4 regions of the Shewanella sp. GD04112 genome follow, and region 1 is predicted to be linked to each of the others. Evidence: predicted binding sites of a transcription regulator. Region 1 holds the regulator's gene; each other region holds the start of a gene.
What was found. The regulator sigma-54, encoded in region 1, starts transcription at its own class of promoters, with help from an activator protein. The targets are predictions, from matches to a motif close to GTTGGCACGNNNNTNGNNT.

Region 1 (4,192 bases):
GTTCATAGATATTCAGATTCGAGGTATCTATGTAGTGATCCATCTGCTGTGACAGGGGCTCGAGCAACTTGCCTTCAAGCTTAATGGCTTCCTGCAGTGATACTCGGCTCTTAGATAAGGGATGTAAGCGCCGAGTCTCGCTGTAGCGCTTTAGCAGTACTTTATCGCTGGAGTTTAAGAAGAAGCTGGTAAGTTCAGTGCCCTCTGGCAGGCTAGCAAGCTGTTTGACGAGTACCTTGTCTTGCTCCGGCAGGTTACGCACGTCGACGCTGATGGCGACGAGATCGTTACTGCCCTTGAGCTGTTCGAGTAAGCTGCCAATCAGCGGCAAAGGAAGATTATCGACACAATAGTAGCCGAGATCTTCCAGCACTCTTAGTGCGACCGATTTGCCTGAGCCTGAGCGCCCTGACACTATGACCAGTTTCATCCAGTGATTACCTGATAGAGTTCCGTTTCATCATGCGTCTTGCGCAATTGCTTCAATATTTGCTTGTCGCTGAGCTTTTCAGCCATGCAGGACAAAGTGCTTAAGTGCTGTTGACATTGGTCAGCAGGCACTAGCAGCGCAAATAAAATGTCGACAGGTTGTTTATCGATAGCATCAAAGGCTATCGGCTCCTCACATTTCACCAATATGGCTATGGGTTGTGTTATATCGGTTAATCGACCATGTGGAATGGCGATGCCGTTACCTATACCTGTGCTCCCCATCTTTTCGCGCGCCACTAGGCTTTCGAAGATCTCTTGAGATGAGAGGGTGGGGTACTGGGCAGCGGCTAAGTCGCTGATAAGTTCCAGTACCTTTTTCTTACTGCCCGGAGTGGCGCAGGTCGTGCATTCCGGCCGCAGTATGGTACGAAGTTCCATTGCTAGTGTTTTGTTAACTTCTCTTTGTGTTTAATAACCTGACGATCAAGCTTGTCGATCAGGACGTCTATGGCAGCATACATATCTGCATGCTCTGAAGTCGCGAAGACTTCACCACCGGTGAGGTTTATTCTCGCTTCGGCAATTTGTTGCATTTTCTCAACATTGAGCACAACGTGCACATTATTGATCTGTTCGAAATGACGTTCAAGTTTTGAAAACTTTTCCTCAACATAAGCCCGTAACGATTCAGTAATCTCGATATGGTGTCCACTCAGGTTTATTTGCATATAAACGTCCTCCGATTTCCACTTTAGGCTATAAACTTTTACGCTGATTGGAAGGGGGAATAAGCATCGCCTCTCGGTACTTCGCAATGGTTCTGCGCGCAACGTTAATTCCCTGTTCTGCCAGAAGTTGTGCCATCTTGCTGTCGCTTAATGGTTTTTTCTGGTTTTCCGCTGCAACCAGTTTCTTAATGAAGGCTCTGATTGCCGTGGATGAGCACTCACCGCCATCATCAGTCCCGACGTGGCTTGAGAAGAAATATTTTAGTTCAAAAAGTCCCTTTGGGGTATGCATGTATTTTTGTGTGGTCACCCGTGAAATGGTGGACTCATGCATCTCTACCGCCTCGGCGATATCGTTTAGGACCATAGGTTTCATGGCTTCTTCACCGTATTCGAAGAAGCCCTGTTGATATTGCACTATGCAGTTTGCCACCTTGAGCAGTGTTTCGTTACGGCTTTCAAGGCTTTTGATAAACCACTTGGCTTCTTGCAGATGCCCGCGGATAAATTGGCTATCGGCTTGGCTTTTAGTGCTGCGTGCCATGGCTGCATATTGTTGATTAACATTGATTTTTGGCATGCAGTCCGGGTTTAACTCGACCACCCAGCGGCCATTTTTCTTCGATACCGACACATCGGGGATGACATATTCTTCATCAACAGGGGTGATGAGTAAGCCGGGGCGAGGGTTTAAGGTTTGGATGAGGGCAATGCTATCGCGCAGATCATCTTCCTTAAGCTTGGTCTTACGCATTAACAATCTAAAGTCGCGGGCGGCGATCAGATCTAAATGATCTTTGATCAACATGCGGGCGTTTTCGAGGTGTGGAGTATCCGGCGCAAAGTGGGAGAGTTGGATAAGCAGACATTCGCTTAAATCCCTTGCGGCGACACCAACGGGATCGAAGTGTTGAATGCGCTTGAGTACGGCTTCGACTTCATCCAGTTCTATCTCTGGATTGCCCATGGCCTCGAGGATATCTTCAGTACTTTGAGTGAGATAACCCTGATCGTCGATGGCATCAATAATCGCGGTGGCGATGGCTAAATCGGTTTCAGAGAAGGGCGTGAGGTTTTTCTGCCATTCTAAATGTTCGTACAGGCCTTCACTGGTTTCCCCTTGGAAGGGCATGTCATCTTCACGGCTGGCGCCAGCACCTGAGTTTGGTGATGCGGTAAAGACTTCATCCCAAGTGGTGTCCATGGGGAGTTCTTCGGGCAGGGATTCTTTGGTCAGCGACTCGGCAATGTCTACGGTGGAATTGTCTTGTTCCTGTGGCTGAGCTGTCGTTTCGCTAAAGTCGGTATCGGCGATATCTTGCTTACGTTCGGTAGGCGCGTCGAATTGCTCCTCTTCCAGCTCGAGAAGAGGATTAGAGTCTAAGGCTTGCTGGATCTCTTGCTGCAGTTCCAATGACGACAATTGCAACAGACGAATGGCCTGTTGAAGTTGTGGCGTCATGGTTAACTGTTGACCCAGTTTGAGCTGGAGTGACGCTTTCATGTTACCGCTGATCCCTACGTTATTATTTTGAATTTAGGCCGCTTGTTATCATATTGATGGTGCTGATAAGCCAAAATTCAAGGCTAATTGGCTCTGTTTAAGTAACTATAGCCTGAATTGTTCACCTAAGTACACAGCCCTAACTTGCTGATTGTCTAAGATCTCTGCGGGAGTTCCTTCGGCAATCAGGTTTCCGTGACTGACAATGTAAGCATGTTCACAGACGTCTAAGGTTTCGCGCACATTGTGGTCTGTGATCAGTACCCCAAGGCCTCGGCTCTTGAGTTGTTCGATGATTTTCTTGATATCGATAACCGAAATCGGGTCGACACCGGCGAAGGGTTCATCGAGCAGAATAAACTTAGGATTGGCCGCTAAGGCGCGGGCAATTTCGACGCGGCGACGTTCACCGCCCGATAACGACATGCCTTGGCTATCGCGAATATGGGTGATATGGAACTCTTCGAGCAGATGTTCCAGCTCTTCTTCGCGTTGATCGCGATTGAGCTCTTTACGGGTTTGCAGTACCGCCATGATATTGTCGTGCACGGTCAGCTTGCGAAAGATACTGGCTTCCTGTGGCAGGTAACCAATGCCTTTGCGGGCGCGCAGGTGCATAGGATCGGCAGTTAAATCATCATCGTCGATAAAGATATGGCCTTTATCACTTTTGACTAAGCCCACGACCATGTAAAAGGTGGTGGTTTTACCTGCGCCGTTTGGGCCGAGTAGGCCGACGACTTGACCCGTTTTGACCGTCAGACTGACATCTTTCACAACCTGACGACTCTTATAACTCTTAGCGAGATTCTGTGCTTTTAAGGTGATTTGGGTCATTTAGAATCCTGTTTTTTCACAGGTTTGTCCGCTGGCTGATTCTTGAGCTCTTCCTGATAGTTGTCAGGTTGAATAATGGTAATCACGCGATCATCGCCGCTACCCGTGCTCTCAGCGATTAGTTTCTGCTGAATAATATCGTAACGGATAAGGTTACCCGTCACTTGGCTACCCGCTTGGTCTAGGGTCGCTGAGCCTGTTAAGGTCAGGGTGCGGGTCGCCATTTCGTAGCGAATTTCTTTGGCGCTCGCCGAAGCTGGGCGTCCATCGTCGAGAATTTGGCTGTAAGTCGCAGGATTCCCCGTTGCCACTAAAATCTTGCTGTTTTCCCCTTCGGCAGAAAATGCACGTAGTTGATCCGCATGGATTTTAATCGAGCCTTGGGTGACTTCAACCGGACCGAAGAAAATGATCTGGTTGTTTTTAATGTCCGCAGTTTGGCTAACGGCTTTAATTTTCACTTCTTGCTGTAAGTCACCGACCTTGGCGAAGGCGCTCATGCTGGTGATTAGCATTAGGCCGGCAAGTAATATGTTATTTTGCTTCATAGGTTCCTACTACCTGACTGGTCAATTGCACTTCCTGCGCGTTAAGGTCGGCATAAAGGCCTTGCCCTTGAATATTAAAATCTTTCCCTGTGACGTAAATGATGCGGTCAGAGGTCATTATCATAGTGTTGAGATCGAGTTCT
Region 2 (4,192 bases), 160 kb from region 1:
ATTGCAGAGGAAATTGGTCTGATGGAAGAAATCGGTGACTGGGTGCTTATCGAAGCTTGCCGTCAAGCACAGGAATGGCTCACGCGGTTAATCCCCGTTGGACATAGCTTTACCATTGCAGTGAATTTGTCGGCATCGCAAATTGGACACATTGATCTATATGAAAAAATTGTCCATGCCCTCGAGGTGACCGGATTAGATGCGAAAGCGCTAGAGCTTGAGATTACCGAAAACAGCTTAATTGAAGAACCCCATGAACATGCCAAGGTGCTCGATAGAATTGCGCAACTTGGAGTGCGATTTGCACTCGATGACTTCGGTACAGGCTTTTCATCCCTAGAACATATAAAACTCTTTCCAATCAGTGTATTAAAAATTGATAAGAGCTTTATTGCCTCCTACGATAAGGATGACAAAGATACGCGGTTACTCGCGGCATTACTCAATTTCGCCTATGGTTTTAACGTGACATCGGTTGCCGAAGGCATTGAAACGGCTGAACAAGCCGAGTTTTGCACCGCACGAAATTGCAATGTGCTCCAAGGGTATTTATTTTCGCGGCCCTTAGAAGCGAGCGAATTTGAGGCCAAGTACATTACTCCACTACTTACAAAATAATGACCCTAAATTGTGAAGATTATCTTACGTTTGGCTAAGGCTGAGGTTTTCGTCTGGTGAGGAATATTTTCTTGCTTTACACTCAGCAATAGACAAATATCAGCGCCCCTTTCTGATGCAGTGTGCACAGAGCTTCAATCACAGTGTTTAATTTGGTCATTTGGCAATGAAAATAGGTATCTTATCCCAGTTCCCTGAGTTGTATTCCACCCGACGCCTAGTGGCGGCCTGCGAGAGCCGTGGTCATGAGGCTGTGGTTATTAATACCTTGAATTGCTACATGAATATCAACTCCATCAAGCCGAGCATTCATTACCAAGGCCAAGAATTAACGGGGTTCGATGCCATTATCCCGCGCATTCACGCCAGCGTGACCTTTTATGGCTGCGCGGTAGTGCGCCAGTTCGAAATGATGGGGGTATTTGCCGCCAATGACTCTATTTCAATCGCGCGTTCACGGGACAAGTTACGCGCGCTGCAATTACTTTCTCGCAAAGGCATTGGCATGCCTATTACTGGATTTGCCAATAAACCTAATGATATTCCCGATTTGATTAACATGGTGGGCGGCGCGCCCTTAGTGATTAAGTTGCTGGAAGGCACACAAGGGATTGGCGTGGTATTGGCCGAAACTAAAACCGCTGCCGAGAGCGTGATCGAAGCCTTTTTAGGGCTGAAAGCCAATATTATGGTGCAGGAATATATTAAGGAGTCCAACGGCAGCGATATTCGCTGTTTTGTGGTCGGCGATAAAGTGGTGGCTTCGATGAAGCGCCAAGGACCCGAAGGAGATTTTCGCTCTAACCTGCACTTAGGTGGCTGCGGTGAAAAAGTGAAAATCACCCCTGCGGAGCGCAAGATGGCGGTCGCCGCAGTGAAAGCCATGGGCTTAGTGGTGGCGGGCGTCGATATTTTACGCTCGAATCGCGGTCCGTTGATCCTTGAGGTGAACTCGGCGCCCGGTATTGAAGGGATTGAACAGACCACGGGGATCTCGGTCACTGAACCCATCGTAGAGTACATTGAGAAGATGGTATCGGCGCGTAAATCGAATCGCGCCGTGATTGCCTAATAAAAAACGCCGCGATTATCGCGACGTTTTTGTTTTACTCGCGCTTAATCTTATAAATCAAAGCCGTAGGAATAGCCTAAAACTACCTTGGCATCATCACCCTGCAGATCTGTATCTGACACCATAAATGACACGGTTCCCATGCTGGTATCGGCACTCAGAGTAACGTTGTAATCTGCGTAGTTATCTTCGCCAAACCAAGATTCAACCACATCGCCACTGGAGTAGCCGTAGTGCAAAGACAGGCTGAGTTTATCCGTCAGCGGGAAAGATGCTGTGGCCGCAAGGTAACTCATATCCTTGTTATCTAATGGCTCGGCTGCGACATCATCACCCGCATTGATCACCTGTGAGTAACTGAGTTCAAACCATTTCCAGGTGATAGCGCCGTGCAGTTCACCAAAATCGATGCTGCCTTCGGCATCGGGATAAGCGTAGTAGAGGTAACCAATATCGTAGCTGAGGTCTTCGGTGATGTTGCCGCCGTAGCCTGCGTAGAGATCCAACTCATAGCTTGTATCGTCGCCAAAGTCGACATTCGATGCCCAAGTGCCAGCATAGAATCCGGAGTCATGGCTGTAGTCTATGCCTCCTTGGATAGCGACCGAATCATTGGTTTGAGTGACCCCGCGCCATAGATAGTTAGACGTGCCGCCAATATTGCCGGACACGGCCGCAAAGGCGTTGGTGGTTAGTAACAATCCCGTCGATAATGCCAAAACGCTGTACAGTGATTTTCTCATTCTCATCCCCTCGATTGACTTATTTATCGATTCACTCATGTCACCACCGAGCGGGTGACATTGGTGCATCATGGTTTTTTCTGATAAGGGAATTGCTAATCACATGCCATTATTTGAACATCATTAAAAACAAATGGTTACAAAATCATTGTTAATAAAATGTTTTAAAATGCTCAAAAATGGAGCGGTGCGCGCACTGTATTTGTGCAAATAATCATCTTTCATGCTTTTCGCCGGGCAAAAAAACGCCCCACAAAGGAGGCGTTTTATAGAATGATGTCGAGCGAATTAGTTCACACTATCACGCAAGGTTTTACCCGCTTTAAACTTAGGCACAGTGGCTTCAGCGATCTGGATTTCTTTACCTGTCTGTGGGTTACGGCCAGTACGAGCTGCGCGAGTCGTGGTTTCAAAAGAGCCAAATCCAACGATAGAGATCTTGTCACCGTTTTTCATTGATTCAGTAATAGCTGCTTCGAAAGATTTCAATGCACGTGCTGCTTCAGCTTTAGTGATATCGGCATTTTCTGCAATCTTGGCAATAAGTTCAGTTTTGTTCATCTTTATTGTCTCTTCTTTCCGTAGATTTATTAAGTCAGCGTGCCTAACATGCCACAAGGTTTAGCCGTTGGAAAGCCCTTTGCTGCGGGCTTGTGTCCTATAAGTAACAAAAATGCAGAATATTTACCCCATTCGTGACTTAGGTTTTATTCTTCGAGCAGTTGATATAAGAGCTGCTTCACCAATTTGGGTTCGAAGGGTTTATCGCACAGGGCATTGACTCCCGCCTGAGAGACATTGCTCAGGTGAGCATCATTCGCTTCCGAAGACACCATTAGGATAGGCACATGGGATTGCTGGCTTTCATTACGGATAAATTGAGTGAGTGCTAGGCCATCAACACTGGGCATATTGTAATCGGTAATGATCAGGTCAAACATATTATTACGCATTAACTCAATGGCTTGAGCGCCATCTTCCGCTTCGGTGATCTGCTTGATCCCAAGGTTGCCAATGGTACGTTTAATCACATTGCGCGCCATGCGGCTGTCATCGACCACGAGCACACGCACGTCATGCACATCGAAGTGACTTAGGTCGAGTTCATCGTGGCTGAGCAAATCGATGGTCGCATTCAGCGCCTTACCTAAGTGTTCGGCATTAAAAGGTTTTGGCAGAATCGCGACCACGCCAGACTGGCGGAAAATTTCTAATTGCTCGCGGCGACATTCGCTCGAAACCAACATAAATTGAATGTCTTTATATTCGCTGTTGGTGCGCAGGTAGCTTAAAAACTCGGTCGCGGTGCCATCTTCAAAATACATGGCACTGGCGATGAGATCCGGCTTGTGGCGGGCAATCAACTCCCTTGCTTGGGTCAAACTTGCGGCATTTTGGATGCTGATAATGCCTTCTTGCTGTAAACGCTTGATGATAATGCGGCGCTGGGTTTCCGATGGCTCAACAATGAGAATCGAGAGTTCGCTAGGCGATAAATGAGTCATAGTGGCTGGCTTTATCAGGTCTTTTAGGGAGCCGTTAACTTAGGCTAGAAACAAGGGCTTAGCAATAAACAAGCTTACGCTTTTACCTTTGCGGTTAAATAATGATGGGTGATGCGGGAAAAGGCTACCCAATACTGTACTAACAATAAGGCGATGATGCTTAAGACTAAGGGCAACATAGGGATGTTGTGACCTTCAACCACTACTTTGACGTCTTGCGGGGTAATTTGATAGGCGATAATCGCGGTAATCCC
Region 3 (4,192 bases), 730 kb from region 1:
ACTTTAAGCTTTTTGCCTCGACTGATAGTGACCTTACTAGCCTTGATGGTTATGGGACACTGGTTAGTGCAAACCCTCATGGATTTCTTTATCGAAATGGTTAACCGCATTCCCCAAGTGGTGGGCTAATCCGATGGAGCTGCTGCTCGACACCTTAATGCAAACCATCGCTTCTTACATGTGGCCATTGTTTCGCGTGACCAGCATGTTGATGGTCATGGTGGTGTTTGGTGCTACGACAACCCCGACTCGAGTTCGTTTACTCTTAGCGGTGGCTATCACTCTGGCCATTGCGCCAGTATTACCGCCCGTTAAGGATGCGGAGCTCTTTTCCTTAAGCGCTGTTTTTATTACCGCTCAGCAAATTATTATTGGCGTCGCCATGGGCTTTGTGACTCAAATGGTGATGCAAACCTTTGTGTTAACGGGCCAGATCATCGGTATGCAAACCAGCTTAGGTTTTGCCTCTATGGTCGATCCGGGTTCTGGCCAACAAACGCCAGTGATAGGCAACTTCTTTTTGTTGCTCGCGACGTTGATTTTTCTCGCCGTCGATGGACACCTGTTGATGATCCGAATGTTAGTCGCCAGTTTTGAGACCTTACCGATTTCGAATCAAGGGTTAAGTTTGACGAGTTATCGCGCGCTAGCGGAATGGGGCTCCTATATGTTTGGCGCGGCATTGACCATGTCGCTCTCGGCGATTATTGCCTTGCTACTGGTTAACTTATCCTTTGGGGTAATGACTCGCGCCGCGCCGCAGCTGAACATTTTCTCGATAGGTTTCCCAATCACTATGATTGGTGGACTGCTCATTTTGTGGTTAACCTTGACCCCCGTAATGGCCCATTTCGAAGAGGTTTGGGCGTCGGCACAGCTTTTGCTTTGTGATATTTTAGGGCTTCAGTGTCAAGCCGACGGCATACTTTAACCGGATAGGAACGCGTAATGGCTGAAGAAAGTAGCGGCGAACGCAGCGAGGAACCCACCGGGAGGCGCCTCGAACAGGCGCGAGAAAAAGGGCAGGTAGCCCGTTCAAAAGAGTTAGGTACTGCGACCGTGTTGCTTTCGGCTGCGACAGGCTTGTATATGCTCGGGCCTGGGATTGCGAAGGCGCTGTCCAATGTGTTTGAGCGCGTTTTTACCATGGATCGCGCTGCGATTTTCGATACGAACCAGATGTTTAATGTATGGGGCGTCGTGGGAAGCGAGATTGGCTGGCCGTTACTCAAGATTATGTTACTGATTGTCGTGGTGGCATTTATCGGTAACGTATCCCTTGGCGGGATGAACTTCTCCACCCAAGCCATGATGCCTAAGGCCAGCAAAATGAGCCCGATTGCGGGCTTTAAACGGATGTTTGGTGTGCAGGCCTTGGTTGAATTAACCAAAGGGATTGCTAAGTTTTCTGTGGTAGCCATCGCGGCTTATTTACTACTCAGTCATTATTTTAACGATATTTTACTCCTGTCAGCCGATCATCTCCCCGGTAACGTCCATCATGCGCTGGATTTGTTAGTGTGGATGTTTATTCTGCTTTGCTCCTCCGTCTTAGTCATCGTGGTGATCGATGTGCCATTTCAGATCTGGAATCACAACAAACAGCTGAAAATGACTAAGCAGGAAGTGAAAGACGAGTATAAAGATACCGAAGGTAAACCTGAGGTCAAAGGGCGAGTACGCCAAATGCAGCGTGAGTTAGCGCAGCGACGCATGATGGCCGAAGTTCCCAATGCGGATGTGATTGTGGTGAACCCTGAGCATTATGCGGTGGCCATTAAATACGATGTGAAGCGCTCTGCAGCGCCTTTTGTTATCGCTAAAGGTGTGGATGAAGTCGCGTTTAAAATCCGCGAAGTGGCAAGGGCACATAACATTGCGATTGTCTCTGCACCACCGCTGGCGCGGGCAATTTATCACACCACTAAGCTTGAGCAGCAGATCCCTGAGGGCCTATTTACCGCGGTGGCACAGGTTCTGGCTTATGTGTTCCAGTTACGCCAGTACCAAAAAGGTCGTGGCCGTAAACCTATTCCAATCCCTGCTAATCAACCCATCCCTGACGAGCTGAAACACTAGTTAAGTGTTAGGTTAACGAAGAGATAGTTCACAGAGATAAAACCACGACTTGAAGCGCTAGTGGTTGGCGCGTTTTTTGCTTCCAGGCTGTTATACGTCAAAGTTTAGGTATCTGTGAATGGATGTTAAAGCCTCCCTAGGCCAAGTAAAACAGTTGAAACTGAGCTCTTTCAAGGGCATAGGTACGCCAATGCTAGTGCTTGCGGCATTGGCTATGATTGTATTGCCTATCCCGCCGTTTCTACTCGACGTTTTATTTTCTTTTAACATTGCCTTGGCTTTGATTGTTCTTCTTGTCGCGATTTATACCGACAGACCCTTAGACTTTGCTGCTTTTCCAACTGTTTTATTAGTCGCGACATTGCTGCGACTCGCGCTTAACGTGGCATCGACCCGTGTGGTATTACTCGAAGGTCACAATGGTGGTGACGCCGCCGGTAAGGTGATTGAGGCCTTCGGCTCCGTGGTGATTGGCGGTAACTATGCCGTGGGCCTAGTTGTATTTATCATCTTGATTATTATCAACTTTGCCGTTGTAACTAAAGGTGCTGGCCGTATTGCCGAGGTGAGTGCTCGCTTTACCTTAGATGCGATGCCGGGCAAGCAAATGGCCATCGATGCCGACTTGAACGCAGGTATTATTAATCAAGATCAAGCCAGAACCAGACGCGCCGAGGTGACCCGCGAAGCGGACTTCTATGGCGCAATGGACGGTGCATCTAAGTTTGTGAAGGGTGATGCGATTGCCGGTATCATGATCTTAGTTATCAACATTCTCGGTGGGTTTATTATCGGGATTGTGCAGCACGGTTTGACATTCTCCCAAGCCGTTGAAATTTATACCCTGTTAACCATTGGTGACGGTCTCGTCGCGCAAATTCCTGGTCTATTACTGTCAATCGCTGCGGCGTTGATGGTGACCCGTCAAAATGAATCTGGCGATATGGGCCAGATGCTGATCAGTCAGATGTTTGACAGTCACAAGTCGCTCAGTATTGCGGCTGGCGTACTCTTTGTCATGGGGATTGTGCCTGGCATGCCACATATGGCGTTTTTAAGCTTTGCCGTGATCACAGCTGGAGCCGCTTACTTTATCTTCAAACGTAATGAAGCCAAACGTACTAAAGCCCTTGAGCAAGTCAAAACGGGCCCAACGGAAAGAGCCGAAAGAGAACCTAAAGAACTTAGCTGGGACGATGTACACCATGTTGACACTATTGGTCTGGAAGTAGGTTACCGTTTGATCCCATTAGTCGATAAGGGACAAGGTGGGGAATTACTGAGCCGGATCAAAGGGGTACGTAAAAAACTTTCTCAAGAGCTGGGCTTCTTGGTGCCTGCGGTACATATTCGTGACAACCTCGATTTATCACCCAATGCCTACCGCATCTCGTTAATGGGCGTGGTGGTTGGAGAGGCGGATATTCGCCATGACTGCGAACTTGCCATCAACCCTGGCCAAGTTTATGGCAAGCTCGATGGTATCGAAACACGTGATCCAGCCTTTGGTCTCGAAGCCGTGTGGATTGCCCCTGAGCTGCGTGAACATGCACAAACCTTAGGTTATACCGTGGTGGATGCCGCGACAGTGGTGGCAACCCATATTAGCCAAATATTGACGAATAATGCGGCGAAACTCTTAGGCTACGAAGAAGTGCAACAACTGATGGATATGCTTGCTAAGCATTCGCCTAAGCTGGTGGATGGCTTTATTCCTGATGTGATGCCGCTCGGAAATGTCGTAAAAGTGATGCAAAACCTATTAAATGAAGGAGTTTCTGTCAGAGACTTGCGTACCATAGTGCAAACTTTGTTAGAATACGGCACTAAGAGTAACGATACTGAAGTGTTAACGGCGGCAGTGCGTATCGCATTGAAGCGCATGATAGTTCAAGAGATCTCGGGTCCTGAACTTGAAATACCTGTCATAACTTTGGCGCCAGAGTTGGAACAGATGTTGCATCAGTCAATGCAAGCAACCGGTGGCGATGGCCCAAATATCGAACCAGGTCTTGCAGAGCGTATGCAGCAATCCTTAGCGGATGCCGCTCAAAAGCAAGAAATGGTTGGTCAGCCCGCTATTTTGCTAACGTCAGGTATGTTACGTGCGACA
Region 4 (4,192 bases), 190 kb from region 1:
CTCTTAAAGGGCAGCAAGCTGAGCCATACGGCTAACGGTCTGGCAAACAGGATCATCCCAAAGGCTAACGCTAAGCCCGGTAACCAAATATCCAACAAGTCAGACGGTGTGAGCAGCAGCCCTAATACGAGGAACATACCGATTTGGCTGACCCAAGTCATGCCATCCAACACGTTTAAGATTGAATGGCGACCACGAGTTGGCTTATTACCGAGGAAGAGACCGACGAGATAAATCGACAGAATGCCGCTACCGCCGAGTTTGTTCGAGGCGGCATAAATCATCAGGCCGCCACTGAGCACTAAAATCGAATACAAGCCTTCGGCAAGCTTGCTTAAATTCACCAACTTCCACAGCAGCCAACCCCCGCCGAGGCCGAGGAAAATCCCCAAGCCAAACTGCTTGATAAAGCTTATAAGCATAAAGCTTACGGATAACTCGGCGTCCACATTAGCGAGGATGGCAATCAGGGTCACGGTTAAAAACACCGCCATTGGGTCGTTACTGCCCGATTCGATTTCCAGTGTCGCGCCTACACGTTCGTTAAGGCTACGTCCCTTTAATAGTGAGAATACCGCCGCCGCATCGGTGGAGCCGACAATTGCCCCCACAAGCAAGCCTTGCAACCAGTGTAGGTCAAATAACCATGCGGCCATCACGCCCGTGATACTGGTGGTAATAGCGACCCCAAAGGTCGCCAGCGATAATGCTGGCCACAGTGCCACCCTAAAGCTCGCGACCCGCGTGCGCATACCGCCATCGAGCAAGATAATGGCTAAGGCTAAGTTACTGACAAGATAAGCGGTTGAGTAGTCGTCAAACAGAATGCCGCCGGGACCATCCTCCCCAGCTAAAATCCCTACAGCGAGGAAAATTAATAAGATAGGGATACCCAAGCGCGAAGACACGGGACTTAACAAAACACTCACAGCGGCAAGCAAGGCACCGATCAGAAAAAAACTATTGATGGAATCTGCATCCACACATGCCTCCTTAAATACAAGAGTGTTTAGTTAAACGATAAAGAAATCACCTAGATTAAAAATGACTCAATTGAAAATTTTTGTGTTTCTATACTAGCATAAAAAATGCAAATTAATGGAGTTTTAAATATTAAATTTCAAACATCTACATCCAAATCTTCAGTGAAAGGCCATTTTGACTAACTTTTACATAAAAACCAGTACAACCACAAACGCCTACCGAACATGAACCCAAGCTCATAAACAAGATAAAATCTATATTTATCAATATATTTTAAAATTTCATTCCATATAAACTCACTGTATACCGCCAAAATCGCGAGGATAACCATATAAAAATATGCTGTATTCGCTAAAAGTCGGCTTAAGTCCAGTTAAACTCTGCAATAACTTGAAAGCATAGATAAAATCACCTTTTCCATTGTGTTATCGACATACAAGCCTCTAAAGATGTCATAAAGACAATCACTGTCATATCAACAATCAACATTCAGTATCAAAAAGACAATCAAGCATAGGGTAAAATTTATATTCTTCTTTATTTTCAACAACAAAAAGGTTTGGCACGTATTACGCAATAGCAGGTGAAACGTATCAAAATGACGTTGCATCAAGGAGACTTATGAGCAAACAAAAACTCACCGCTATCGCACTGTTAGTTGTGCTGATTGCTTCATTCACTGTCCTGCTGAGCATCGGCAGTGAAATTTATCGGGAAAAACCGCCGATCCCCACTGCATTTACCGATGTAAATGGTCAGGTTGTGTTTAGCGAAAATGATATCGAACAAGGTCAATTGGTCTGGCGCTCCATGGGCGGCCATCAACTGGGTTCGGTTTGGGGACATGGCTCTTATGTTGCCCCCGATTGGACCGCTGACTGGTTACACAGAGAAGCCGAAGCTTGGCTCGATATTCGCGCTGAGCAGCAATATCAAACGCCGTTTGCCCAATTAAACTCCCAACAAAAGGCTGGGCTTGAGCAGGCATTAAGGGAAGATTTACGCCATAACAGCGTCGAGCCACAGGCCGATGGCACTGTGCTGATCCGCTTGTCCGACACTCGTATCGAGGCGATAAATAAGGTCGAGCAGCATTATTTATCCCTGTTTGGCAGCGATCCAGAACTCAGCAACCTTCGTGAACAATACGCCATGAAAGAAGGCACTGTGCCCGATCTAGTGCGCCGCGAACAACTCAATGCATTTCTCTTTTGGGGAGCCTGGGCGGCAATCACCGAGCGCCCCGATGCCCCCTATACCTACACCAATAACTGGCCCTTCGATCCCCAACTAGGCAATACACCGACCTCGGATAATATCGTCTGGTCGATACTCAGTATTGTGACCTTAATTGCGGGGATTGGCGGATTGATCTGGCACCATGCGAGCGGCAAGCATGAAAGCCTGCCCAAGCCCTCGGAGCAAGATCCGCTGTTTTTCACTAAACCCACCGCCTCACAAAAAGCCGTCGGCAAATACTTCATCACGGCAATAGGACTGTTCTTACTGCAAATTTTACTCGGCGGGATCACAGCCCACTATGCGGTTGAAGGCCAAGAGTTTTACGGTTTACCGATTTCAGAAATACTGCCCTACTCAGTGACTCGTACCTGGCACACCCAATTAGCGGTATTTTGGATAGCCACGGTCTGGTTAGGTACTGGGCTGTATATTGCTCCCGCCTTATCGGGTTATGAGCCTAAATATCAGCGTCTCGGCGTTAACGTACTCTGGGTAGCCTTAGTCGTCGTGGTGCTTGGCTCCATGGCGGGCGAATGGATTGGGGTGCAGCAGTATTTTGACCTCGATATGAACTTCCTCTTTGGTCATCAAGGATATGAGTACATAGATCTTGGCCGAGTATGGCAAATCTTACTCCTCGTCGGATTATTGATTTGGCTTGCCTTAGTCACCGCAGCCATCAAACCCGCCCTTAAAGTGCAAGGCGAGATGCGCCCTGTGATTTGGGTACTCTATGCCTCTTGCGTGGCAATTGGTTTGTTCTATGGCGCAGGCCTCTTTATGGGTAAACACGCCAACTTAGCGATTGCAGAATATTGGCGTTGGTGGGTAGTGCACCTGTGGGTTGAGGGCTTCTTCGAGACCTTTGCCACCGCCGTTATCGCCTTGATGTTGGTACGTTTAGGGTTAATCCGCGGTCGCAGTGCCAACGGTGCGGTGTTATTTACAACGGTGATCTTCTTAACCGGAGGTTTGATTGGCACCCTACACCACCTCTACTTTACTGGCACCCCGACCTCAGTGATCGCCTGGGGCGCCATCTTCTCCGCCTTAGAAGTCGTTCCCCTCGCCATAATTGGTTTTGAAGCGATGGAAACCTACCGTCTGCGTAAAGCCAGTGGCTGGATGCAACGTTATCACTGGACGATAATGTTCTTTGTGGCGACCGCGTTTTGGAACTTAGTCGGAGCAGGTATGCTGGGCTTCTTAATCAATCCACCTATCTCGCTCTATTACATTCAAGGATTAAACACCACGGCCACCCATGGTCACGCCGCCTTTATGGGCGTGTACGGTATGCTGGGCATGGGCTTGATGCTCTTCTGTCTGCGGGGCCTCACCGGCAATATGCAGTGGAATGACAAAATACTCAAAGGCGCCTTCTGGAGCCTCAACATTGGCCTAGCAGCTATGGTGTTCATGTCGTTATTACCCGTGGGGATTACGCAGTTTTTTGCCGTCATCGACCATGGATACTGGTTCGCCCGCTCACCAGAAGTGATCCATAGTCCACTGGTTGAAAAGCTGGTTTGGATGCGTATGTTTGGAGATATAATCTTCAGTATCGGCGGTCTCTTAATGGGTGCCTTCTTAATCGATTTGATAAGAAAAGCCCTGAATAAACCGGCCAAAGTGCAACAGGAAGTTTTACAAACAAATCACTAATCACAACGATTAATCCTGTCTGACCAAGGTGCCGTTTAGGCACCTTGGTTGCTTAGTTTGATGGCCTGCGCCGTTTATCGTTTACCACGCTTTTATAGCCTTACCGCATTAACGGTTAGCAGTGTCTAAACAACCTGTGTCAATATAACAATCAATGCTATAAATCAGGGGAACCTCGCTGCAGGAGTTTTTATGGCCCTAAGTCAAACTGACCTTACCCGTATCGCACTGGATATCACCTCTGGTTTAGCCCACAGAGACCGCTTCTCACGCTTGCTCGATACGGTGAGAGCTAACCTGC

Region 2: N7386_RS02775 (TorF family putative porin) is a predicted target of sigma-54. The motif match lies at 2,526-2,544, and genes of this name have one in related genera.
Region 3: flhA (flagellar biosynthesis protein FlhA) is a predicted target of sigma-54. The motif match lies at 2,143-2,161, and genes of this name have one in related genera.
Region 4: N7386_RS04315 (nitric-oxide reductase large subunit) is a predicted target of sigma-54. The motif match lies at 1,543-1,561, and genes of this name have one in related genera.

Annotation. Positions count from the first base shown of each region.
Region 1 covers NZ_JAOEAL010000001.1:783,558-787,749, forward strand. The annotation lists gene rapZ (RNase adapter RapZ) at 1-430, opposite strand, end outside; gene ptsN (PTS IIA-like nitrogen regulatory protein PtsN) at 427-870, opposite strand; gene hpf (ribosome hibernation promoting factor) at 873-1,160, opposite strand; gene N7386_RS03455 (RNA polymerase factor sigma-54) at 1,189-2,664, opposite strand; gene lptB (LPS export ABC transporter ATP-binding protein) at 2,770-3,501, opposite strand; gene lptA (lipopolysaccharide transport periplasmic protein LptA) at 3,498-4,049, opposite strand; gene lptC (LPS export ABC transporter periplasmic protein LptC) at 4,036-4,192, opposite strand, start outside.
Region 2 covers NZ_JAOEAL010000001.1:627,443-631,634, forward strand. The annotation lists gene N7386_RS02765 (GGDEF domain-containing response regulator) at 1-618, shown strand, start outside; gene rimK (30S ribosomal protein S6--L-glutamate ligase) at 785-1,690, shown strand; gene N7386_RS02775 (TorF family putative porin) at 1,741-2,433, opposite strand; gene N7386_RS02780 (HU family DNA-binding protein) at 2,722-2,994, opposite strand; gene N7386_RS02785 (response regulator) at 3,141-3,938, opposite strand; gene N7386_RS02790 (hypothetical protein) at 4,013-4,192, opposite strand, start outside.
Region 3 covers NZ_JAOEAL010000001.1:1,514,722-1,518,913, forward strand. The annotation lists gene fliQ (flagellar biosynthesis protein FliQ) at 1-129, shown strand, start outside; gene fliR (flagellar biosynthetic protein FliR) at 134-931, shown strand; gene flhB (flagellar biosynthesis protein FlhB) at 949-2,079, shown strand; gene flhA (flagellar biosynthesis protein FlhA) at 2,198-4,192, shown strand, end outside.
Region 4 covers NZ_JAOEAL010000001.1:971,931-976,122, reverse strand. The annotation lists gene N7386_RS04320 (potassium/proton antiporter) at 1-983, opposite strand, end outside; gene N7386_RS04315 (nitric-oxide reductase large subunit) at 1,606-3,891, shown strand; gene norR (nitric oxide reductase transcriptional regulator NorR) at 4,084-4,192, shown strand, end outside.